3 regions of the Pseudomonas sp. AC255 genome follow, and region 1 is predicted to be linked to each of the others. Evidence: riboswitches for the same ligand, from Rfam matches in the RefSeq annotation. Region 1 holds a riboswitch; each other region holds the start of a gene.

Region 1 (7,786 bases):
CCCCCAGGCAAAGCATCAGCAGCCATAACCATACGCCGCGCTGGACCAATTGCCAGCCACGGTCAATGGAATCGGCATCCGCCGGCGCACCTTCGCCCAGTTGTGGGCGCTCATGCAGTTCGCCGTGATAGATCGCCGGTCCACCTAACTGGACGCCCAGCGCACCGGCACCGGCCGCCATCACCGGGCCGGCGTTAGGGCTGTCCCACTGCGACGCTTGGGTGCGCCAACACTTCAGCGCGAGGCGGGTCTTGCCGAGCAGCGCGTAGGTCAATGCCACCAGACGCGCAGGAATGTAGTTCAACACGTCGTCGATTTTCGCCGCCGCCCAGCCGAAACGTTCGAAGCGTTCGTTGCGATAACCCCACATCGCATCGAGGGTATTGCTCAAGCGATACAGAACCACGCCCGGGGCGCCGGCGACGACAAACCAGAACAGCGCAGCGAACACCGCATCGCTGCCGTTCTCCAGCACCGATTCAGTGGCGGCACGGGCCACGGCAGTGCTATCGAGTTCATCGGTCTGGCGGCTGACCAGATAACCGACACGCTTGCGCGCCTCGTCCAGATCATCGGCGCGCAACGCAGCCGCGACCGGTGCGACATGTTCGCCGAGGCTGCGCATGCCGAGGGCGCAATACAGCGCGAGAATCTCGACAATCCAGCCCACATAGGGCGCCCAGGAAAATGCTGTGGCGAGCAAGGTCAGCGGCAGCACCGCGAGCACCCACGCGGTCACACCGTGGCTGCGCCAGCCCCGGCCGCCGGCGTTGAAGCGTTGCTCGATGCGCCCGGCAAAATTGCCGAACGCCACCAGCGGATGCCAGCGTTTCGGTTCACCGAGCAGCGCATCCAGCGCTACTGCGGCGACACTCAGCAACGCCACACTCATTGACTCACTCCCCAATAATTTTCGTACAGCAACTCGTTGAGCGGCCGCGCCTGCGCCCAGCCTTCAAGTACCAGCATCGGTGCTGGATAGAATTCCTTGACCGGGCCGAGACACAACACCGCCAGCGGCTTGGCACCGGCCGGCAACTTGAGCAAATCCGCCAAGGCTTGCGGTTCGAACAGCGAGACCCAGCCCATGCCCAGGCCTTCGGCACGGGAGGCCAGCCACAGATTCTGGATCGCGCAGGACAGCGAGGCCATGTCCATTTCCGGCAACGTGCGCCGACCGAAGATGTGTTTTTCGCGATCGTCCATCAGCGCTGCGACCAGCACTTCGGCGCAGTCGTTGATGCCTTCGACCTTGAGCTGCATGAACTCATCGCTGCGCTCGCCAAGGGCTTCGGCGGTGCGGATGCGTTCTTCTTCCACCAGATCGCGGATCTGCCCGCGCAGAGCACGATCGCTGATGCGGATGAAGCGCCAGGGCTGCATCAGACCGACGCTCGGCGCTTGATGAGCGGCTTCGAGCAGACGACGCAGCAGTTGCGGCTCGACGCTGCCGCCGGTGAAGTGGCGCATGTCGCGGCGCTCGGCGATGGCCTTGTAGACCGCTGCGCGCTCGGCTTCGGAGAAGGTGTTGTCGGTCATGGGCCTTTCGCGAGCGGGCTCGCTCCCACAGGGTTCAGGTCATCCAGTGTGGGAGCGAGCCTGCTCGCGAAGGCGGCCTCACGATCTGGCGCAAACAATGCGGCAATCGCAGTCGGATTCGACGGGAAATAAAAATGCACATAAGAAGCCGTCATCCGCCCCTCGCGATAAACCGCCTCGGCCCCACGCCCGCCATTGGGACTCAGCCCACGGGCAATCGGCGTCAGCTCTGTGGTGGTCAGGGAATGATGATAGGTATGCCCACGCAACTCCCCTTCCGGCAATTCAACCGCCTGCAACGCCAGCGCCGCCAGACGCTTCTGCATCACCGCCTCGCCCTTGAGCAAACCGACCAGCTCAGCACGGTTGCCTTCCACGTCGGTCAGCGAATCAAGCAGATAAAGCATGCCGCCACACTCGGCGAGCAACGGCTTGCCCGCCGTATGGTGGGCGCGGATCGCCGCCAGCATCGAGGCGTTTTGCGCCAGCGCGACGTGATGCAACTCTGGATAGCCGCCCGGCAGATACAGGCTGTCCGCCTCGGGCAATTGCGTGTCGCGGATCGGCGAGAAGAAGCGCAATTCGGCGCCCATCGCCCGCAGCAGATCGAGACTGGCGCCATAGGTGAAGGCAAAGGCTTCATCGCGGGCAACGGCGATGCGCACACCTTTTAATAGAGGCTCGGCGGCGATGACGTCAGGCGCGGCGAATTCAACGGCCGGTGGCAGCGCGACCTCGCAACTGCTGGCCAGCGCATCGGCGGCCGCGTCGAGGCGCAGATCCAGATCATTCAATTCGCTGGCCTGAACCAGGCCGAGGTGGCGGCTCGGCAATTCGATACCGGTTTCGCGGGACAGCGCACCGTACCAGCGCAGACCTTCGGTGAGGCTGCCTTCGAGCAATTGCGCATGGCGCAAGGTGCCGACGCGGTTGGCCAGCACGCCAGCGAACGGCAAGTCCGGCTGATACTTGGCCAGGCCCAGCGCCAAGGCGCCAAAGGTCTGCGCCATGGCGGTGCCGTCGATCACGCCGAGCACCGGCACACCGAAGTGGCGCGCCAGATCAGCGCTGGACGGCGTGCCGTCGAACAGGCCCATCACGCCCTCGATCAGAATCAGGTCGGCTTCGGCGGCGGCTTCCCACAACAGCCGGCGACTTTCCTGCTCGCCGACCATCCACATGTCCAGTTGATACACCGGCGCACCGCTGGCGCGCTCGAGGATCATCGGATCGAGAAAGTCCGGGCCGCATTTGAATACGCGCACCTTGCGCCCCTGATTGCGATGCAAACGGGCAAGTGCGGCGGTGACGGTGGTCTTGCCCTGACCGGAGGCCGGCGCGGCGATCAACACCGCCGGGCAGTGACGTGGTTGCTTCAAAGTTCGACGCCTTTCTGCGCTTTGATCCCGGCCTGAAAGGCGTGCTTGAGCATGCCCATCTCGGTAACCGTGTCGCCCATCTCGATCATTTCCGGCTTGGCGCCGCGACCGGTGACCACCACGTGCTGCATCGGCGGGCGCGCTTGCAAATCGCTGAGCACCTGATCGAGATCGAGGTAGCCGTGCTTGAGGGCGATGTTCAATTCATCGAGCACCACCAGACCGATCGAAGGGTCGCGCAACAATTCACGCGAGACTTCCCAAGCGGCGGTCGCAGCGGCGATGTCGCGCTGACGATCCTGAGTTTCCCAAGTGAAGCCTTCGCCCATGACGTGGAAACGTACCTGCTCGGGGAAGCGGCGGAAAAACAATTCCTCGCCAGTGCTGTTGCGGCCCTTGATGAACTGCACCACGCCGCACTGCATGCCGTGGCCCATCGCGCGGGCGAGCATGCCGAACGCCGAGCTGCTCTTGCCTTTGCCGTTGCCGGTCAGCACCAGCACCAAGCCACATTCGTCGGGCGAGCTGGCGATGCGTTCGTCGATCACGGCTTTCTTGCGCTGCATGCGCGCCAGATGGCGTTCGTCACGCTCGGGGGAATCAGTCATGGGGGAGCTCTCCGTTGAGGCTGGATAACGGCGGGCAGGCACAAGAATAGACGGCAAAAAGCCTGGCATCGCCCACCGTGATGCCGCTGAGATGGATCAGGCCGGTCTCCGGGCTCATGAGCGGCGTTTCGCCGGACTGCGCGCCTTCCCGCTTCTTTCGAGGCAGTGGCTCAAGGCGCAGTTTTCACTCATTTACCGTTGCGGGGGCAGCGCCGGGATCGTCGTGACTTCGCTCGAAGACCACCCTCACCGGCTTCCCTGTTTCACTCTGTCGACGCGGGGCCACAGAGCACCTGAAACAAGCGGCGAAGGTTAGAGGGTTGGGGGTGGAGCGTCAATTGAAGAGGCGCTTTGCGCGCGAATAACTGCCGCTGATCCATTGTGCAGCGGCAATCTTGTGCCAGACTGCGACAAGTGATATCAAAGAGCCATGCTTTTTTCGAAAGCCCACTACAACAATAAGGATGACGACGATGCAAGGCATGATCATCAGCAACCCGCGCCTGGAATTCCTGCGCCCGGTGCTGGAACGCTGGTTTGACTGTATCGATCGCTACAACACCGTACGCGGCGACAACGACACGCCATATTGGCACGACGAGAAAGCCAATCTCGGCCTGCTCGCGGCAGCGGCGTGGATGGCTGAAATGGTCACGCTGAACGACACGGCCACGCGCAAACAGAACGAAGAAGGCGAACGCAATGCTCGCGCCGACCTGCTGATTGCCGGCGCCGAAGACCGCGCGTTCATTCAGGCCACGCAACGCTGGCCACGGGTCAACAACCTCAACCTGACCCAGGCACTGCTCGACGTCACCGCTGATGCCAAGCGCATCAGCTACGCCAGCGATCTCAAGCTCGGCTGCCTCTTTGTTGCTCCGCAAAAAGCCCAGCACAGCGCCAGCCCTGAAGAACTGCAGGACATGGTCGACGACCTGCAAAAGGAACACACCTGCGCCGTGGCCTGGTATTTCCCCTACGCCTATCGCAAATTGCACAGCGACGCGGGCAACTATCATCCCGGCATCGCCGTGCTGTTCAAGGAAGCCCGCGGTTGAGCAGTTGAACCATCGGGCCTGCGCCCTCCTCTATGTTTAGGAATGCATTCATAGGGAAGATCAGCAATGCGCAAGGCCCAACTCGCTCTTATCATCGCCGTCGCTGGCGGGCTCGCCGCCTGCGGTGAAACCTCCAGCCTGCAAGTCTCCGACGGCACCGGCCCGTCACCGAAACTGCCCGAACCGAACAAGACGCTGATCCCGACAGTCAACATCGCCCCGGCGGTGGGCTGGCCGGACGGCGCGAAACCGACCGCAGCGGCCGGCACCCAGGTCGCCGCGTTTGCCGAAGGCCTTGATCACCCGCGCTGGCTCTACGTGCTGCCCAACGGCGATGTGCTGGTGGCGGAGACCAATGCGCCGCCCAAGCCCGATGACAGCAAAGGCATTCGTGGCTGGGTGATGAAGAAAGTCATGGGCAAGGCCGGCGCCGGCGTGCCCAGCCCGAACCGCATCACCCTGCTGCGTGATGCCGACCACGACGGCGTCGCAGAAACCCGCACGGTGTTCCTGCAGAACCTCAATTCGCCGTTTGGAATGACGCTGGTCGGCAACGATTTGTACGTTGCCGACACCGACCGCCTGCTGCGCTTCAACTACGAGCCGGGCGCCACCGAGATCAAGACCCAACCGATCAAAGTCGTCGACTTGCCCGGCGGCACGCTGAATCACCACTGGACCAAAAACGTCATCGCCAGCAAGGACGGCAACAAGCTCTACGTCACCGTCGGCTCGAATAGTAACGTCGGCGAAAACGGCCTGGATCAGGAAGAAGGCCGCGCGGCGATCTGGGAAGTGGATCGTGCGACCGGCAATCACCGGATCTTCGCCTCGGGTATCCGCAACCCCAACGGCCTGGCTTGGGAACCCACCAGCGGCGCCTTGTGGACAGCGGTCAACGAGCGTGACGAAATCGGCAGCGATCTGGTGCCGGACTACATCACCTCGGTCAAGGACGGCGGCTTCTATGGCTGGCCGTTCAGCTACTACGGGCAACACGTCGATGTGCGGGTCAAACCGCAGAATCCGGATCTGGTGGCCAAGGCCATCGCTCCGGATTACGCGGTCGGTCCGCACACCGCTTCGCTGGGCCTGACTTTCGCAGAGGGCAACCGCTTGCCGGCGCAATTCAAGGAAGGCGCATTCATTGGCCAGCACGGCTCGTGGAACCGCAAACCGCACAGTGGCTACAAGGTGATTTTCGTGCCGTTCAGTGGTGGCAAACCGACCGGGCAGCCGGTGGACGTGCTGACCGGCTTCCTCGACAAGGACGAGAACGCGCTGGGCCGCCCGGTAGGCGTGGTGATCGATCAGCAAGGTAGCTTGCTGGTGGCGGATGATGTCGGGAACAAAATTTGGCGCGTTTCGGCCAGCAATTAAGCTAAGCGCGAAGCAAAAAATGTGGGAGCGAGCCTGCTCACGAAAGCGGTTTATCAGTCAGATCATTGTCGACTGACACTCCGCCTTCGCGAGCAGGCTCGCTCCCACATTTAGTTATGCATACGCACTAGGGGTTATGCGCCAGCTGCCCCGGCTGCAACACCCGCTTGGCGCTCAGATACGCCTTCTGCCAATACGCTTTCGACAGACTGTCGAGCTTGACCGTGCCGCCAGTGGCCGGTGCATGCACGAAGCGACCCTCGCCGACGTAAATCCCCGCATGACTGACCTGCGAGCCGCCATTGGTGGCGAAGAAAATCAGGTCGCCGGTTTGCAAGCCTTCCTTGCCGACATTCGGCGCCTGCATGACGATCATTTCGCGGGTCGAGCGTGGCAGCGAAATGCCCGCCGCGTCGCGGTATACGAAACCGATCAGACCACTGCAATCGAAACCGGAATCCGGGGTGTTGCCGCCCCAGCGATACGGCGTACCGACCAGGCCGAGGGCACGGAACAACACGTCTTCAGCAACGGGGAAAAAGCCTGGGAGGGAGCGAACACGATCGGCGCGCGAACCACGGGGGCTGGCGGCGGTGTGCGGCTGGCGCAGGCGCTGAGCAGCGCGGCGCAAAGGATCAAGGTGAGGCGGGCCGACATCGTCATAAGCAGAACATCCTGATCTGGCTGCGGCTTTCTCTGCCGAATGGACAGAAACAAAACCGCCTACGTCATCACGCAGGCGGTTTGCCATCAATATAGATTCAGGATTCTAGCGGCTACGCGGCAAACTTCAAGTAAGACTTTAACTTCACCTTGTAAAGTTTAGGTCTACTCCGTTGCCGTGCCGTTTTGTCGCCGCGAACGCAGCGACATGCAGGTTACTTGCGAGCGGTGACCACGGTCGGCGCCATGGCGAGTGCACGCTTGGCTTCGATGAAGGTCTTGCTCCAGTAGCTGTCACCCAGGCTGTCGATGCGAACACCGCCGCTGCGACGACTGCTGGAGTGAATGAACTGGTTGTCACCCAGGTAGATGCCGGCGTGACTGACACGACCGCGACGACCATTGGTGGCGAAGAACAGCAGATCACCCGGCTCAAGGTTGCTGCGCGAAACCAGCGGCGCATCAACGTTGATCATTTCGCGAGTGGAGCGCGGCAGGTTCATGCCCGCCTCTTCACGGAACAGGTAACCGATGAAACCGCTGCAATCGAAACCGGCTTCAGAAGTTCCGCCGAAACGGTAACGAGTACCGATCAGGGACATACCGCGTTCGAGGATGCTGTCAGCCAGAACAGGAAGCTGATAAGGCTTGCTGCCGTTGAACTGGTTGAGTTCTTTTTCGGTGTCCAGCTCTTCCTGGTAAATAACGGAAGACTGGGCAGTAGCAGAATTCTTGACCTGTTGCGGCGGCTCTTGAACCGGAGAATGAGCAGCACAACCGAATAACAGGGTAACGAGTGCGAGAGGCACGAGGGGTGCGAAGCGCTTTAGCATGGGCACGACCGTGGCTGATAGTTGTAAAGAAGCCGAGACTATGCCCGCTATCGTCCTCATTTGCAAATTCAATCGAACTTTATGTGACTTCCCGGTTTCGCGTTTACATCTAAGCGCGTAACTCGTCTGGCCGGTGAATCGGCGTAGGGACGTGGGTTTTCTGGCGCCTGAAAGCTGGCAAAAGCCCACTACTACCAGCCAAGAGTTTCCTTAAGGAAGGGAATGGTCAGCTTGCGTTGCGCTTGCAGGGACGCCTGATCAAGCTGCTCGAGAAGATCGAACAGCGCGCTCATGCTGCGCGTGCCGCGAGTGAGAATGAAGTGCCC
Region 2 (7,786 bases), 1.6 Mb from region 1:
ACCATGCTGATGTGGTCGTTCCCGCGCGAAGACGTCAGCCGCGAGGTGCAGGCTCAACAACTGGCGCTGGCCATTCGTGACGAGGTGAATGATCTGGAGGCGGCGGGAATCAAAATCGTCCAGATCGACGAAGCGGCGTTCCGTGAAGGCTTGCCGTTACGCCGGGCGCAGTGGCCGGCGTATCTGCACTGGGCGAGCGAAGCATTCCGCCTGTGCGCCTCCGGCGTGCGCGACGAAACGCAGATCCACACGCACATGTGCTACAGCGAGTTCAACGATGTGATCGAGTCGATCGCGGCGATGGACGCCGATGTCATCACCATCGAAACCTCGCGTTCGGACATGGAACTGCTCGAAGCGTTTGAAGCGTTTGCCTACCCGAACGACATCGGCCCCGGCGTGTACGACATTCACTCGCCACGGATTCCCGATGTGACGGAAATGGTCGGTTTACTGCGCAAAGCGGCGCAGCGTATTCCGGTGGAGCGGCTGTGGGTCAATCCGGATTGCGGGTTGAAGACCCGAGGCTGGCCAGAGACCGAAGCGGCGCTGGTGCACATGGTCAGCGCCGCGCGGCAACTGCGCAAAGAGTGGGCCTGATCCTCTACCGCCCGGGAATACATAACCTTTGTGGGAGCGAGCCTGCTCGCGAAAGCGGTGTGTCAATCGACATCAATGTTGGATGACCTGACGCCTTCGCGAGCAGGCTCGCTCCCACAGAATTCGCGTTCTCCCCGTCATTCACGGCAACACACAAATCCTTTGTGGGAGCGAGCCTGCTCGCGAAAGCGGTGTGTCAGCTACACATGCATCAAGCAAGGAAGCGCAATATCGGCGCACCATCGAACGGGTCCGTCAGATAGTGCGCCCTGACCCCGAAAGTCGTCTGTAACCGCTCCGGCGTCAGCACTTGCAGCGGCTCGCCAAGCGCGACCAGACGCCCGCGCTCCAGCACCGCCAGGCGATCGCACTTGAGCGCCTGATTGAGATCGTGCAGGGCGATCAGCGTAGTCACCGGCAGTGCGCGCACCACGTGCAGAATGCTCATCTGATGCTGGATGTCGAGGTGGTTGGCCGGCTCGTCGAGCAGCAGGATCTGCGGGCGCTGCGCCAGTGCGCGGGCGATGTGCACGCGTTGGCGTTCCCCGCCGGAGAGGCTGCGCCAGAGGCGGTTGCGCAGGTGCACGGCGTCGACGTCGACCAGCGCTTGCTCGACGATGGCGTCATCGGCCGGCGACCACGGTTGCAGCGCCGACAACCACGGCGTCCGCCCCAGCGCCACCGCGTCGAACACGCGAATGCCATCGTCGGTATCGGCCTGTTGCTCAACCACCGCCAGCGTCTGCGCGATGCTGCGCCGCGACATCTTGCGCAGCGTCCGACCGTCGAGCTGCACCCGACCCGCGCTCGGTTCGCGCAGGCCGGCGAGCAGTTTCAGCAGCGTGGATTTACCCGAACCGTTCGGCCCGACAATGCCCAGGGTCTCGCCGCGCTCAACGTCGAGGCTGACACCGTTGAGCAACTCGGCACCGCGCACTTTGAAGCCCACATCAGCACAACTCAAAACCGTGTTCATCGCGCCGATCTCCGGCCCACCAGAATCAGCGCGAACACCGGCGCGCCGACCAGCGCAGTGATCACGCCGACCGGGATCACCTGACCCTTGATCAGGGTGCGTGACAGCACATCGGCGGCGATCAGAAACACTGCGCCGCCCAACGCACTGGCCGGCAGCAGACGGGCATGGCCGGTGCCGAGCAACAACCGCGCGGCATGGGGAATCACCAGACCGACAAAGCCGATCGAGCCGACAATCGACACCATCACCGCCGTCACCAGCGCGGCGCAGCCAATCAACAGAATCTGCACACGTCGCACTGGAATGCCGAGAGACGCCGCCGAGTCCGCACCAAAGGTGAACGCATCCAGCGCTCGGCGATGCCACAGACAAACAACCAACCCCAACACAGCCACCGGCACCGCCAGCCACACCGACGGCCAGCGCACGCCGCCGAGATTGCCGAGCAGCCAGAACATGATCCCGCGCGCCTGTTCCGAGCTGGCCGAGCGGGTGATCAGAAAAGCGGTGAGGGCGTTGAACAGCTGCGAGCCGGCAATCCCGGCCAGAATGATCTGCCCGGTGCCGCTGGCCGAGCCGCTGACTCGCGCCAACAGGATCACCAGTGCGAAAGCGGTCACCGCGCCGGCAAAAGCACCGACCGACAATGAAATCGCCCCGGCACCGACGCCGAGCAGGGCGACCATCACCGCGCCGGTCGAGGCGCCAGCAGAAATTCCCAGCAGATACGGATCGGCCAACGGATTGCGCAGCAGCGATTGCAGGATTACGCCACAGGTCGCCAGACCGGCGCCGCAGGCCGCCGCGACCAGCGCGCGGGTCAGGCGATAGTTCCAGACAATGCCTTCGTCGATCGGGTCGAGCACATAACCGGCGCCCCACAGCTTGTTCGCCAGCACCTGCAACACCACGCTCGGCTCGATCGAAGTCTCACCAATGGCCACGCCGCCAATCAGCGCGACCGACAGCGTCAACAGCACCAGCAGCAAACGGATCAGGCGTCTGCTCATGGCGACAGGTCGTAGCCGTTGATGGCGCTGGCCAGTTGTTCGAGGCCGTCGAAGGTGCGCAGGCTGGCCTGCATGGCCATGGCGTCAAGGATGATGATGCGGTTGTGCTTGACCGCGTCCATGTTGCGCGTCACCGGATCACTGCGCAGGAAGGCGAGTTTCTTCTGATAGTCGTCCGCCGGGAAACGTCGACGATCCATGCGCGCGATCACCAGAAACGTCGGGTTGGCCTTGGCGATGGTTTCCCAGCCGACGGTTGGCCATTCTTCATCCGACTCGACGACGTTGCGCACGCCGAGGGTGCTGAGCATGAAATCGGGCACACCTTTGTGCCCGGCCACGAAAGGCTCGATGTCCATCTCGGCGCTGGAGAACCACACCAGGGCGCTGACGTCTTTGCGCTGCTGCTTTTTCGCGGTGGCGATCGACTGCGCGAGGCTGGCTTTGAGCTGCTCATTGAGCTGCTCGCCACGCGCCTGCACATCGAAAATCGCCGCCAGTTGGCTCACGCTTTTGTAGATGCTGTCGATGCGAAACGGCGCCAGCCGCGTGCCGTCCGAACCGACGAGGTTGTCCTTGGCTTCGCAATCGGAGGGCAGCAGATAGGTCGGAATCTTCAGTTCATGAAACTGCTCGCGGGTGCCGACCGCGCCTTGCGGGCCGACCATCCATTCCAGCTCGACGGCAACCAGCTCCGGGCGTTTAGCGATCACCGCTTCGAAACTCGGCTCGTTATCGGCGAGGCGCTCGATCGTGTCGTTCTGCGCTTTGTATGTGCTCAGCACGTCGTTGAACCACAGCGAAGTGCCAACGACTTTGTCGCCCAGACCCAAGGCATAGAGCATTTCCGTGCCGGCCTGGCCGATGGTCACCGTGCGCGCAGGCGCGTGCTGAAAGGTCAGGCTGCTGCCACAGTTTTCGACGGTCAGCGGATACGCAGTCGGCGCCGCTTGCGCCAGGGCGCAAAGGCTCAGAGCGGTGAGCAGGGTGGCAACGCGGGGCAGCAGCATGGGGCAGTCTCCAAGGGAACCGTACGGGAGCGGGCGGGTACGGTTTGGAAACACACCTCGGGCGCGGTCGTGGAAACTGCGCAAGGCCGGCACGGGGAAAATGCGCACGGCACGATGTCCTTCCCGGACACCCCGCCGGTTGGTCAGTCACTGTGCCGGCAGGTCTCCTGACTGATGCGTCATCGCCACGCTCCGGCCTTCCCGGGAGTCACCCAGTGGCAGTCAAGGAGCAGGCTCGGCACCTACAGTTGCGGGGGCAGTTCCGATTGATGCTGTGCAAGCATTTCGGATTCCCTATTAATTCCGTGTGGAAACCGGCGCGGGCATGGTAGTCGATCAGGCCGCTGATGGGGAGCCGATTCTGCTTCGGCAGCTCCTGCACGGGTGCGTGTTTGCGTGGCGGAGCGTTTGCAATCCGAGGGTAAGCTTGGCTAGTATACGATCCATATACATTTCGTATCGGATATAGACATGGGCATCGTAAAGATTTCAGAGGACATGCACGAGAACCTGCGTATCTCCAGCAACGCCCTCAGCCGCTCGATCAACGCGCAGGCTGAGCACTGGATGCGCATCGGCATGCTCGCCGAGCTGCATCCCAATCTCGACCACAGCGCCATTTGCCGCCTGCTGATCCGCGCCGAACAGAATGGTGGGCTGGATCTGCAACAACTGACTCAGGAAGCCGTCAGCGCATGAGAAACCAGATCAAGATCAACACCCCGGCCGACATCGAAAAATCCCGCGCCGCCGGCAAACTCGCCGCTGAAGTGCTGGCAATGCTGGTGCCGCATGTGAAGGCTGGCGTGACCACCGATGAGCTGGATCGACTGTGCAACGATTACATCGTCAATGTGCAGAAGGCGGTGCCAGCCAACGTCGGTTATCACGGCTTTCCGAAAACCGTCTGCGCGTCGGTCAACGACGTGGTGTGTCACGGCATTCCATCGGGTACGCCATTGAAGGATGGCGACATCGTCAATCTCGACATCGCCGTGATCAAGGATGGCTGGTTCGGCGATACCAGTCGCATGTATGTCGTGGGTGAGGCAAGCCCCGAGGCGCAGCACCTGATCAAGACCACTTACGATGCGATGTGCGCAGGCATCCGTGCAGTGAAGCCGGGCGCAACGCTGGGCGATATCGGTCATGCGATCCAGAGCCTGGCGGAGGCGGAGGGCTTCAGCGTGGTGCGCGAGTACTGCGGCCATGGCATCGGCAAGGTCTATCACGACGAACCGCAAATCCTGCATTACGGCTTTCCCAATCAAGGGCTGAAGCTTAAGGCCGGGATGATTTTCACCGTGGAACCGATGCTCAATGCCGGCAAACGCCATGTGAAGAACATGCCGGATGGCTGGACGGTGCTGACCAAGGATGGCTCCTTGTCGGCGCAGTGGGAGCATATGGTCGCGGTGACGGAGAGCGGGTTCGAAGTGCTGACGGCTTGGCCGGATGAGATTGAAGGGTACCGGGCCATTGGCTAATACCGTGTCGCCTGCTTGCCCTCACCCTAGCCCTCTCCCAATGGGAGAGGGGACTGACCGAGGTGTTGTTGCGAGATACGCCGACGTGCGATACCGAGTCGAACTTACATTTTGAACAGCATGAAGATCGGCTCCCTTTCCCCCTCGCCCCCCGTGGGGGAGAGGGCTGGGGTGAGGGGGTAGATCCAACTGACTCAGCGCAATCAGTGAGCCCCGGCAGCCTTGTTCAAATCGCTCTCGGTCCACTCGGTATAAACACAAGCATCCGCCGTCGCCCAGCGCACTCGTACCGGATCGCCGGCCTTGAGCGGCATGCCCGCTGCCGATAGCGCTTTCACCGTCATCGACGTCCCGCCCGCAGTCACCACGCTGCACGTCTGGCTTTCACCGAGAAACAGCACCTCCACAACGTTCGCCGACACCTCATTCCAGCCCGCTGCCAGCGGCTCATCCAGCGCCTGCTGCGTGCTCAGCGCCAAGGCCTTTTCCGGACGCACCATCAGCAGCACATCCTGATCAGTGTGCAACCCGGACGTCAGCCGAATCGACAACGACTGGCCCTCGAAACTCGCTGCTGCATTGCCTTGCGCCTTGAGCTTGAGGAAGTTCGAATTGCCCAGAAACGACGCGACAAATGCATTGGGCGGATTCTGGTAAAGGTCATAACCACTGCCCAGACCAACGATTTTGCCGTGGCTGAAAATCGCGATGCGTTGCGACAGACGCATGGCTTCTTCCTGGTCGTGGGTCACGTAGACGATGGTGATGCCCAGGCGCCGGTGCAGCTGGCGCAGTTCATCCTGCAAGTCCTCGCGCAGCTTCTTGTCCAGCGCGCCCAACGGTTCATCCATCAGCAGAATGCGCGGCTCGTAAACCAAGGCGCGAGCGATGGCAACCCGTTGTTGCTGGCCGCCAGACAGTTGCGAAGGGCGGCGATGGGCGAACTGTTCGAGCTGCACCAGTTTGAGCATCGCATCGACGCGCTTTTCGCGCTCGGCGGCAGCCAGTTTACGGATCGCCAAAGGGAAGGCGATGTTGTCGCGCACCGACAGATGCGGGAACAGCGAGTAACGCTGAAAAACCATGCCGATGTCGCGCTTGTGCGGCGGCACGTTGACCAGCGACTGGCCGTTGACGAGGATCTCGCCGCTGCTCGGTGTTTCAAAACCGGCGAGCATCGACAGCGTGGTGCTTTTGCCCGAGCCGCTGGAGCCCAGGAACGTGAGGAATTCACCGTCCTTGATGTCCAGCGAGATGTTATCGACTGCAGCAAAATCGCCGTAGTGCTTGTTCAGGTTGCGCAGGCTGACCAGGGGTTTGTCGCTCTGCTGGGATGCGTCTTTGATCACGGCACTCATGTCGTACTCCTGGGCGCTCAGGCGCTGATTTCGTTGCGCCGGCGCAGGGCGGCGGCGATCACCATGACCAACACTGACAGGCCGATCAGCAGCGTCGAAGCGACGGCGATCACCGGGGTCAGGTCCTGGCGCAGGGTGGTCCACATTTTCACGGGAAGGGTTTGCAGAGTCGGGCTTGCCATCATCACGCTGAGCACCACTTCGTCCCACGAAACGAGGAAGGCGAAGAGGGCGCCGGCGACCATGCCCGGACGAATCGCCGGGAACGTCACCTTGAACACCGCTTGCAAGCGCGAGGCACCGCAGATCACCGCCGCGTCTTCAATCGACTGATCGAACAGCTTCAGCGAGTTGATGATCGAGATGATGGTGAACGGCAGCGCGACGATCACATGGCTGACGACGAAGGCGAACATCGTCCCGGTGTAGCCGAGCTTGAGAAACAGCGCGTACACCGCCACGGCAATGATCACCAGCGGCACGATCATCGGCAGGGTGAACAGGCCGTAGAGCATCTCGCGGCCGGGGAAGCGTCCGCGCACCAGCGCAAACGCGGTCGGCAAACCGAGCGCCACAGCGCAGATGGTGGTCAGCACGGCAACTTTTAGGCTGGCGGCGGCGGCGTTCATCCAGTCGGGATTGGAGAAGAACTGGCCGTACCATTTCAGCGTCCAGCCCGGTGGCGGGAACACCAGCCACTGCGAGGAGCCGAACGACAGCAGCACGATGAACACGATCGGCAACAGCAGGAACAGACCGATCAGCCCGGTAGTGGCGTAGAGGCCGAAACGCATGCGCCGGCTCATGGCATTGGGGGTCAGGAGCATGTCGGCTTACCTCGCGTTACTGGCGCCAACCGGGGATTCCGGTTGAAGCTTCAGGTAGAAGTAGAACAGCACCAGGGTGATTGCGATCAGCAATGCGGCGCCGGCACTGGCCAGGCCCCAGTTGAGGAACGATTGCACCTGCTGAATGATGAACTCCGGCAGCATCATGTTCTGCGCCCCGCCGAGCAGCGCGGGGGTGACGTAGTAACCGAGCGACATTACGAACACCATCAAACCGCCGGACGCCAGACCCGGCCGGCACAGCGGCAGGAACACCCGGAAGAAGTTGGTCCACGGACTGGCGCCACAGATCGAGCCGGCCTGCAGGATCATCGGGTCGATGGCCTGCATGGTCGCCTGCAACGGCAGTACGATGAACGGGATCATGATGTAGCTCATGCCGATCACCACGCCGGTGAGGTTGTGCACCATCTCCAGCGGTTGATCGATGATGCCCATGGCCATCAAGGTCTTGTTGATTACGCCCGAGGCTTGCAGCAACACCAGCCACGAAT
Region 3 (7,786 bases), 920 kb from region 1:
AGTACGCCGAAACCTGCATTGCCTACTGCAAGCCGGGCGAAGAGAAGCCTGAAGACACCGCGCTGGGGCTGAAAAGCTTCACCGCCTACATCGATTCCTTCAGCGAAGCGTTTCTTGATGACGCGGTCGTTGATTACGCCACCGACCGCATGGGCGGCCAGCTGACCATCAAGGCGCCAAACGCCAAGGTGCCGATGGTCAACGCCGACAGCCCGGTCAACGAGCGCATCAACTATTACCTGCAAACCGAGATCAACCCGGGGCTGGCCAGTCACGGCGGTCAGGTCAGCCTGATCGATGTTGTCGAGGACGGCATTGCCGTGTTGCAGTTCGGCGGCGGTTGCCAGGGCTGCGGCCAGGCTGACGTAACCTTGAAAGAAGGCATTGAGCGCACCTTGCTCGAGCGCATTCCGGAGCTCAAGGGCGTTCGCGACGTGACCGACCACACGCAGAAAGAAAACGCCTACTACTAAGGTGTTCGCTGCGATCATGAAAAACGGCGCCCCGTGAGCGCCGTTTTTTTATGGGTAACTTTTGCCGCCCCCATTCGCGAGCAGGCTCGCTCCCACATTGAAATGCAATCACCTGTGGGAGCGAGCCCGCTCGCGAAAGCGTCTTCAAGGGCGATAAAGATGCGCATGCCCGGCCCGATACAACGAAGACTCGCTGAACACCTCGCTGCCCAGCACCCTGCCAACCAAGATCAGCGCCGTACGCCGAAAGCCTTTGGCCTCGACCTTTGCGGCAATGTCCGCCAATGTACCTACCACCCAGTCCTGATCCGGCCATGTCGCGCGGTGAATAACGGCAATCGGGCAGTCCGCGCCGTAATGCGGCAGCAGTTCAACCAGTATCTTTTCCAGATGATTGACCCCCAGATGAATGGCCATGGTCGCGCCGTGCTGCGCCAGGCTCGCCAGTTCTTCGCCGGCGGGCATCGCGGTCTTGTCGGCGTAACGGGTCAGGATCACGCTTTGCGAAATGTCCGGCAGGGTCAACTCGGCGCCCAGCAGCGCTGCGCATGCCGCCGTCGCGGTTACGCCCGGAATGATCTCGAAAGGAATGTTCAGCTCACGCAAGTAGCGGATCTGCTCACCAATCGCGCCGTACAGACTTGGGTCTCCGGAATGCACACGGGCCACATCCTGGCCTTGGGCATGGGCAGTCCTGATCAGATCGATGATCTGTTCCAGATGCAGTTCAGCGCTATTGGCCACGATTTCGGCCTGATGACCTTCCAGCACCGCTGCGGGTACCAGCGAACCGGCGTAGATAATCACCGGGCAGCTGCGAATCAGCCGTTGGCCTTTGACGGTGATGAGTTCCGGGTCGCCGGGGCCGGCGCCGATGAAGTAGACGGTCATCGTTGAATCCTTGTGAAGAGGCGCAGGCACACTGCAGATGAAGCGTGCTCATGATCGATGGCGGGGATTATCGGGATTTTATGCAGCGCCGGCCAATGCCAGCGTGGCCTGCGCATATTTCTGCCGGTGGATCAGCAGTTTCGCCGGCGCCTGAATCAGTTGCTCGGCGAGCGCCAGCGCGGCGCTTTCCGCCACGCCGTAGCAGCCGGTGCGCTCAAAGGCGATCTGCGATTGATGGCTGAGGCGCTGCTGATAGGGCGCCAGTTCGGCACTGTTGAAATACTGCAGCGGCAGGTTCAACTGTGTGGCCAGTTCCAGCAACCCCGGTTCGTCGCGCTTGAGATCGATACTCGCCAGAGCCTTGACCGCTCGCAGTTCGATGCGGTGTGCCTGCAAAGCCTGGTCGAGTAACGCACGCAACGTACTGGCCGGGCAGCCCCGCTGGCAGCCGAGACCGACCACGAGGGTCGGCGCTGCGCGGTCATCGGTCATGCCTGATATGGGCCTGCGCTTTTGCGGCGGAACAACCATGCACTGATCAGGCCCAAGGCCAGCCAGAACGCGACGTTGGTCAGCTGCGAAGCGATTTTGAACTGGGTTTCCAGTGCCTCTGGAGCGAGCATCGAATGCACCTGCGGTTGCGGCGCGCCGATCACATGCGGCACGGCGAGAATCGCTACACCAAGAAGCTTCATCAGCCAGTGACGGCTGAAAGCGATCAGTGCCAGGCCGACAGCGGTCGAAGCGGCAGTGCCGATCCACCAGATCTGCCGCGAAGCCAGATCGGCGGCGGCTGTGCCCGGCAACTCAGGTGGCAGGCCCAAGGTCGGCGCGAGAACGAACGTGGCGTAACCGGCCAGACCCCAGAGCAGCCCTTGCGAGGTCTTGGTCGGCGCGCGCAAGGTGTACAGGCCGGCGAGCATCAGGGCGAAACCCACCGCCACCACCAGATTACCGCCAGTGGTCGAGACCACGCGCTGCCAGCCGTCTTCCGGCTCCCAGGCTTCGCCATCATGGCTGTGGGCGGCGGTGCCGACGGCGTGTTCGTGGACTTGCGCGACCGGTTCGGACTTCTCGAAGGTTTCGGCCTGCAGAATCAGTGGCGATACCCAGAAACTCTGTAGCAAGGTCAGGAGCAGGGCGGCCAGCAAGCCGGTGAAGCCTGCGGTTTGCGCGATACGCTTGATCATTTCGGCAAGCCTCAGTGGCACGGGAACGCGGCGCTGTGGCGGGTATCGTGGGCGGCGTTGTGCACCGCTTCGATGTGCGAGAAACCGGCGAACCAGACCAGGCTGGCACCGAGGATCGAGGCGAAGAGGGCGGCGACGACGCGTTGGCCGAGTGTGGTGCTGCTGGAAATGTGGTCAGTGTGGCTGACGGTGTTACTGATGATCGACATAGCGCTTCCCTCTGAAATGTCAGCGGGTAAACAGAGCGCATGAAAATCCCTGCGGGCCGGGCACGCAGGGATTTCGAACAGCGCCCGCCCACCGCGGGTTTGTTTGTGTTCAGCGGCGCTTGCGCGTGCTGGGTGTTGCGGGCCGGTCTCCGGGCTCGCGAGGGGTTGGCTGGTCGCCGACCTGCAAGCATCACCTTCCCATGCCGGGGCACAGTGGATCTGACGCTTCGCTCGCTTACCGTTGCGGGGGCAGCACCGGACTGACATGGCTTTGAGTAAAGCACATGATTCACCGGTTTCCCGTTTCACCCTGTGAAGGGCACCCGTAACAAGGTGTGCAGGAGAACATGGGTTTGGGTTTTTAGTCAATTTCCGGGAGTTTCCGGTACTGCGGTGTGGGCATTTTTCTGATGTTTTTGTGTGTATATCCGTTGCTGCGGGTGTTGCTGATTACGGTTTCGCCCTTACGGCGAGGCACTTTTTCCAAACGCCGAAAAAGCACCCAAAAGACTTGCTCCTACGTTCGGCCCTCGCAGGCTCGGGTTCCTTCGCTCCGGGACTGATCCGGGCGCAGCGGCTCCGGTTTGCTTCGCTGCACCTACACTCGCTGTGTACGACTGCGTCGTACGGTCGCTGCGCTCCCACGCCCGGATCAATCCCTCCACTCACCCTTCCGACGTCGCCGGTGGATCAAGATCAAAAGCACTCGAGCTTGCGCTCATTGTTGAGTGGTGCGGCTTCGCCGCGGGCAGCTGCGCTGCTTTGCTTTTGCTTTTGTGGGAGCGAGCCTGCTCGCGAAGGCGGCCTGACAGCCAACCTGTTCTTGAGCTGGTGCGCGATCCAACTGTAGGAGCTGCCGAAGGCTGCGATCTTTTGCTTTTGCCTTTGCTTTTGCTCTGGCTTTTGATCTTTCGCCCCTTCGGCAGGCTTCGTTACGGGATCGATCCGGGGGGAGCGCAGCGACCGTACGACGCAGTCGTACACAGCGGAAGGAGGTGCAGCGAAGCAAACCGTAGCCGCTGCGCCCGGATCGGTCCCGTAACGAAGGTACCCCGAGCCCCAGCGAGCGGGCCGTACGCCGGGGCAAAGCCTTTTGGTTCCTTTTTGCTGGGCCGGCACTCCGGCGTTTGAAAAAGGGACTCGCTGTAAGAGCGAAACCATAAGAAGCCGTTACCGCAGCAACGGATATACCCCCAGTTTCAGACTCACCGACCATTGACCCACGACGGACCCATGCGTAGCCTTGCGCTTTCGAGGTTCTTCGGCACTTGCCGAAGCTAAGAAGGGAACGCGGTCAAAGCCGCGGCTGCCCCCGCAACTGTGAACGGTGATGTTCGTTGCCACGCCACTGCCAGCTCAACCGATGAGCCAGCGGGAAGGCGCAATGGACGCCAGGCCCAACGCCTGAACGCCGTCAGCCAGGAGACCTGCCTCGTCACAGATTCTCACTACAACCGGGCGGGGTGATCCGGTGGCGAATGCTTCCGGCGTGCACGCGCGCTGCCGGTTCTCGTCCCGTATGCCCGCCGCTTGCCAAAGGGCATACCGATGAAAACACTGGCCAAACTCCCCGTCACCATCGTCACCGGTTTCCTCGGTTCGGGCAAAACCACGCTGCTGCGGCACATGCTCGACAACGCTCAGGGCCGGCGCATTGCGGTGATCGTCAATGAGTTTGGCGAGTTGGGCATCGACGGTGAAATCCTCAAGCAATGCACCATCGGCTGCACCGAAGAAGAGGCCAGCGGCCGCGTTTATGAGCTGGCCAACGGCTGCCTGTGCTGCACGGTGCAGGAAGAATTCTTCCCGGTGATGCGCGAACTGGTCGCCCGTCGCGGTGACCTTGATCACATTCTCATCGAAACCTCCGGCCTGGCCCTGCCCAAGCCGTTGGTGCAAGCCTTCCAGTGGCCGGAAATTCGCAGTGCCTGCACCGTCGATGCAGTCATCACCGTGGTCGACAGCCCGGCCGTCGCTGCTGGCACCTTCGCTGCGTTCCCGGATCAGGTCGATGCCCAGCGCAAACTCGATCCGAACCTTGATCACGAGTCGCCGCTGCACGAATTGTTCGCCGATCAACTGGCCAGCGCTGACCTGGTGATCCTCAACAAAGCCGACCAGACCAGCCCGCAAGACCTGGCTCGCGTACGCGCTGAAGTCGCCGAAGAGCTGCCGCCAGCAGTGAAAATCATCGAAGCCAGCAACGGCCGCCTGCCGCTCGACGTGTTGATCGGCCTCGGTGCCGGCTCTGAAGAGCATATCGACAGCCGCCACAGCCACCACGATCATCACCACGACGGTGATGACGACGATCACGATCATGACGCCTTCGATTCGATCTCCATCGAATTGCCGCAAGCCGACGAAAGCCTGCTGCTCGACGCGCTGACGCAACTGGTGGTGCAGCACGGCATCCTGCGGGTCAAAGGCTTCGCGGCGATTCCGAACAAGCCGATGCGCCTGTTGATCCAGGGCGTGGGCACGCGTTTCGATAAGCATTTCGACCGTCAGTGGGGCGCCGAAGAAGCGCGCGTCACGCGTCTGGTGCTGATCGGTCAGGAGCTTGATGCGGCACAACTCGAAGCGCAGTTGCGCGCTGCGCTCAGCGTTTAAGTCATGCACCTGCTCAGGACCCAGCCCGGCGGATTCGTCTCGGATGACAACATTGCCGATCTCGGACAAACCCCCGCCGAGTTGGTGATCCTGTGCAGCGGCGATTCCAGCCTGGCGCTGCTCGCGGAGGCTGCGCAGCAACTGCCCGATGATTATCCGAGCCTGCGTCTGGCCAACCCGATGCAGGTGCAGAATCATGCCTCGGTCGATCTGTATGTCGACGAAGTGCTGCGCCACGCCAAGGTCATTCTGATCTCCCTGCATGGCGGCATTGCCTATTGGCGCTACGGTGTCGAGCGGCTGGTCGAGTTGTCCGAACGCGGCGTGCAACTGATTCTGGTGCCTGGCGATGACCGCCCGGACCCCGAGCTCAGTGACTTGAGCACGGTCAGCGCCGAAGTGCGCGATCGACTCTGGCAATTCCTGCGTCAGGGCGGCATGGGCAATGCGCTGGATTTCTTCCGTTGCCTGGGCGACCAGTGGTTTGCCCGGGATTATTCGTGGGGCGAGCCGCAAACCCTGCCGCGCACGGCGATTTATCACCCACAGAAAAACAGCGCTGCCCTGAGTGACTGGCAAGCCGAATGGCTGCCCGGTCAACCGGTGGCGGCGCTGTTGTTTTATCGCTCGCATTTGCAGGCGGCGAACACGGCGTTCATCGATGTGTTCTGTCAGCGTTTGCAGGCAGCCGGACTCAATCCGCTGCCGATCGCGGTGGCGAGTCTGAAGGAGCCCGGCTGCCTTTCGGTGGTCGAGGACTGGCTGGATGAAGTCGAGGCGGGGGTGGTTCTCAACACCACCGGTTTTGCCCAATCGAGTCCCGAGGCGCCGCATCTGCGCCCGTTTCGCCGCAACATCCCGGTGATTCAAGCGATCTGCGCCCAGGACAATGAGCCCGGCTGGCGCGACAGTGAACAGGGCCTCGGGCCGCGCGATCTGGCGATGCACATTGCTTTGCCGGAACTCGACGGGCGCATCATCAGCCGACCGATCAGCTTCAAGGATCTGGCCTGGCGCAGCGAGCGCAGCCAGTCCGATGTGGTCTGTTATCGCGCCCAACCTGAACGCATGGATTTCGTCGCCGAACTGGCGCGGCGCTGGATTGCTCTGGGGCGGGTGCCCAATGGCGAAAAACGCATCGCGCTGATCCTTGCCAACTACCCGACCCGCGACGGCCGCATTGGCAACGGTGTCGGCCTCGATACGCCAGCGGCGGCGCTGAACATCCTGCGCGCTTTGCGCGAAGAGGGTTATCCGGTCACGGCCGAGTTGCCCGATAGTGGCACCGAGCTGATCCAGCAATTGCTCGGTGGTGTCAGCAACGACCTCGACAGTCTCGACCTGCGCCCGTGCCAGCAGAGCCTGGCGATGGACGATTACCTGGCAATGTTCAATGCACTGCCGCAGGCGAATCGCGCGGCGGTAGTCGAGCGTTGGGGATCGCCACACAATGATCCGATGTGCCGCGACGGTCGCTTGATGATCGCCGGTCTGCGTTTCGGTCTGACCTTTGTCGGCATTCAGCCGGCCCGGGGTTATCAGGTCGATCCGAGCGCGGTGTATCACGACCCGGATCTGGTCCCGCCGCACGGCTATCTGGCGTTCTATTTCTGGTTGCGCAACACCTACGGCGCCCACGGCGTGATCCACGTCGGCAAGCACGGCAATCTCGAATGGTTGCCGGGCAAAGGGGTTGGGCTGTCGGAAAACTGCTGGCCGGATGCGTTGCTCGGCCCGCTGCCAAATATCTATCCGTTTATCGTCAACGATCCGGGCGAGGGCGCCCAGGCCAAGCGGCGCACGCAGGCGGTGATCATCGACCACCTGATGCCACCGCTGACCCGCGCCGAAACCTATGGGCCGCTACGCAATCTGGAGTTGCTGGCCGACGAATATTACGAGGCGCAACTGCTCGATCCGCGCCGTGCCCGCGAGTTGCAGCGCGACATTCTGCAATTGGTGCGGGACACGCAAATCGACCGCGAATTGCAACTGGATGCCGCGCTGGACAGCGATGCCGATGCGGCGATCTGGTTGCCGCGTCTGGACACTTATCTGTGCGATCTGAAGGAATCGCAGATTCGTGATGGGTTGCACATCTTTGGCGAGTCGCCGAGCGGGCGTTTGCGTATCGACACGTTGCTGGCATTGCTGCGCATCCCGCGCGGTGACGGCAAGGGAGCGCAGTCGAGTCTGCTGCGAGCATTGGCCAAAGCGTTTGATCTCGGTTTTGATCCGCTGGATTGCGCGTTGGCCGAGCCGTGGAGCGGCCCGCGTCCGACCGAGTTGCAGACCCTCAGCGAAGAAGTCTGGCGCACCGCCGGCGACACCCGCGAACGCCTCGAGTTATTTGCCGCAGACTTGATCTCCCAAGCACTGAATGTCCCCTGTGGGAGCGTGCCTGCTCGCG

Evidence for each region. Region 1 has a riboswitch for cobalamin ahead of cobO (cob(I)yrinic acid a,c-diamide adenosyltransferase). Riboswitches for the same ligand answer to the same signal wherever they lie in the genome.
Region 2: it holds a riboswitch for cobalamin, as region 1 does, so the genes downstream of both, ACZZ0K_RS08810 (ABC transporter substrate-binding protein) here and cobO (cob(I)yrinic acid a,c-diamide adenosyltransferase) in region 1, are expected to answer to the same signal.
Region 3: it holds a riboswitch for cobalamin, as region 1 does, so the genes downstream of both, ACZZ0K_RS11660 (CbtB domain-containing protein) here and cobO (cob(I)yrinic acid a,c-diamide adenosyltransferase) in region 1, are expected to answer to the same signal.

What each region holds. Positions count from the first base shown of each region.
Region 1 covers NZ_OZ409841.1:3,470,302-3,478,087, forward strand. The annotation lists gene cbiB (adenosylcobinamide-phosphate synthase CbiB) at 1-892, opposite strand, end outside; gene bluB (5,6-dimethylbenzimidazole synthase) at 889-1,539, opposite strand; gene ACZZ0K_RS15790 (cobyrinate a,c-diamide synthase) at 1,536-2,918, opposite strand; gene cobO (cob(I)yrinic acid a,c-diamide adenosyltransferase) at 2,915-3,526, opposite strand; cobalamin riboswitch at 3,609-3,838, opposite strand; gene ACZZ0K_RS15800 (hypothetical protein) at 4,000-4,584, shown strand; gene ACZZ0K_RS15805 (PQQ-dependent sugar dehydrogenase) at 4,651-5,964, shown strand; partial or broken gene ACZZ0K_RS15810 (C40 family peptidase) at 6,092-6,627, opposite strand; gene ACZZ0K_RS15815 (C40 family peptidase) at 6,843-7,460, opposite strand; gene hda (DnaA regulatory inactivator Hda) at 7,652-7,786, opposite strand, start outside.
Region 2 covers NZ_OZ409841.1:1,890,251-1,898,036, forward strand. The annotation lists gene metE (5-methyltetrahydropteroyltriglutamate--homocysteine S-methyltransferase) at 1-600, shown strand, start outside; gene ACZZ0K_RS08800 (ABC transporter ATP-binding protein) at 812-1,576, opposite strand; gene ACZZ0K_RS08805 (FecCD family ABC transporter permease) at 1,573-2,589, opposite strand; gene ACZZ0K_RS08810 (ABC transporter substrate-binding protein) at 2,586-3,599, opposite strand; cobalamin riboswitch at 3,740-3,933, opposite strand; gene ACZZ0K_RS08815 (ParD-like family protein) at 4,071-4,298, shown strand; gene map (type I methionyl aminopeptidase) at 4,295-5,086, shown strand; gene ACZZ0K_RS08825 (ABC transporter ATP-binding protein) at 5,290-6,444, opposite strand; gene ACZZ0K_RS08830 (ABC transporter permease) at 6,462-7,271, opposite strand; gene ACZZ0K_RS08835 (ABC transporter permease) at 7,278-7,786, opposite strand, start outside.
Region 3 covers NZ_OZ409841.1:2,553,095-2,560,880, reverse strand. The annotation lists gene nfuA (Fe-S biogenesis protein NfuA) at 1-473, shown strand, start outside; gene cobM (precorrin-4 C(11)-methyltransferase) at 618-1,364, opposite strand; gene ACZZ0K_RS11670 (cobalamin biosynthesis protein) at 1,443-1,856, opposite strand; gene ACZZ0K_RS11665 (CbtA family protein) at 1,853-2,554, opposite strand; gene ACZZ0K_RS11660 (CbtB domain-containing protein) at 2,566-2,763, opposite strand; cobalamin riboswitch at 2,887-3,105, opposite strand; cobalamin riboswitch at 4,001-4,212, shown strand; gene cobW (cobalamin biosynthesis protein CobW) at 4,312-5,376, shown strand; gene cobN (cobaltochelatase subunit CobN) at 5,380-7,786, shown strand, end outside.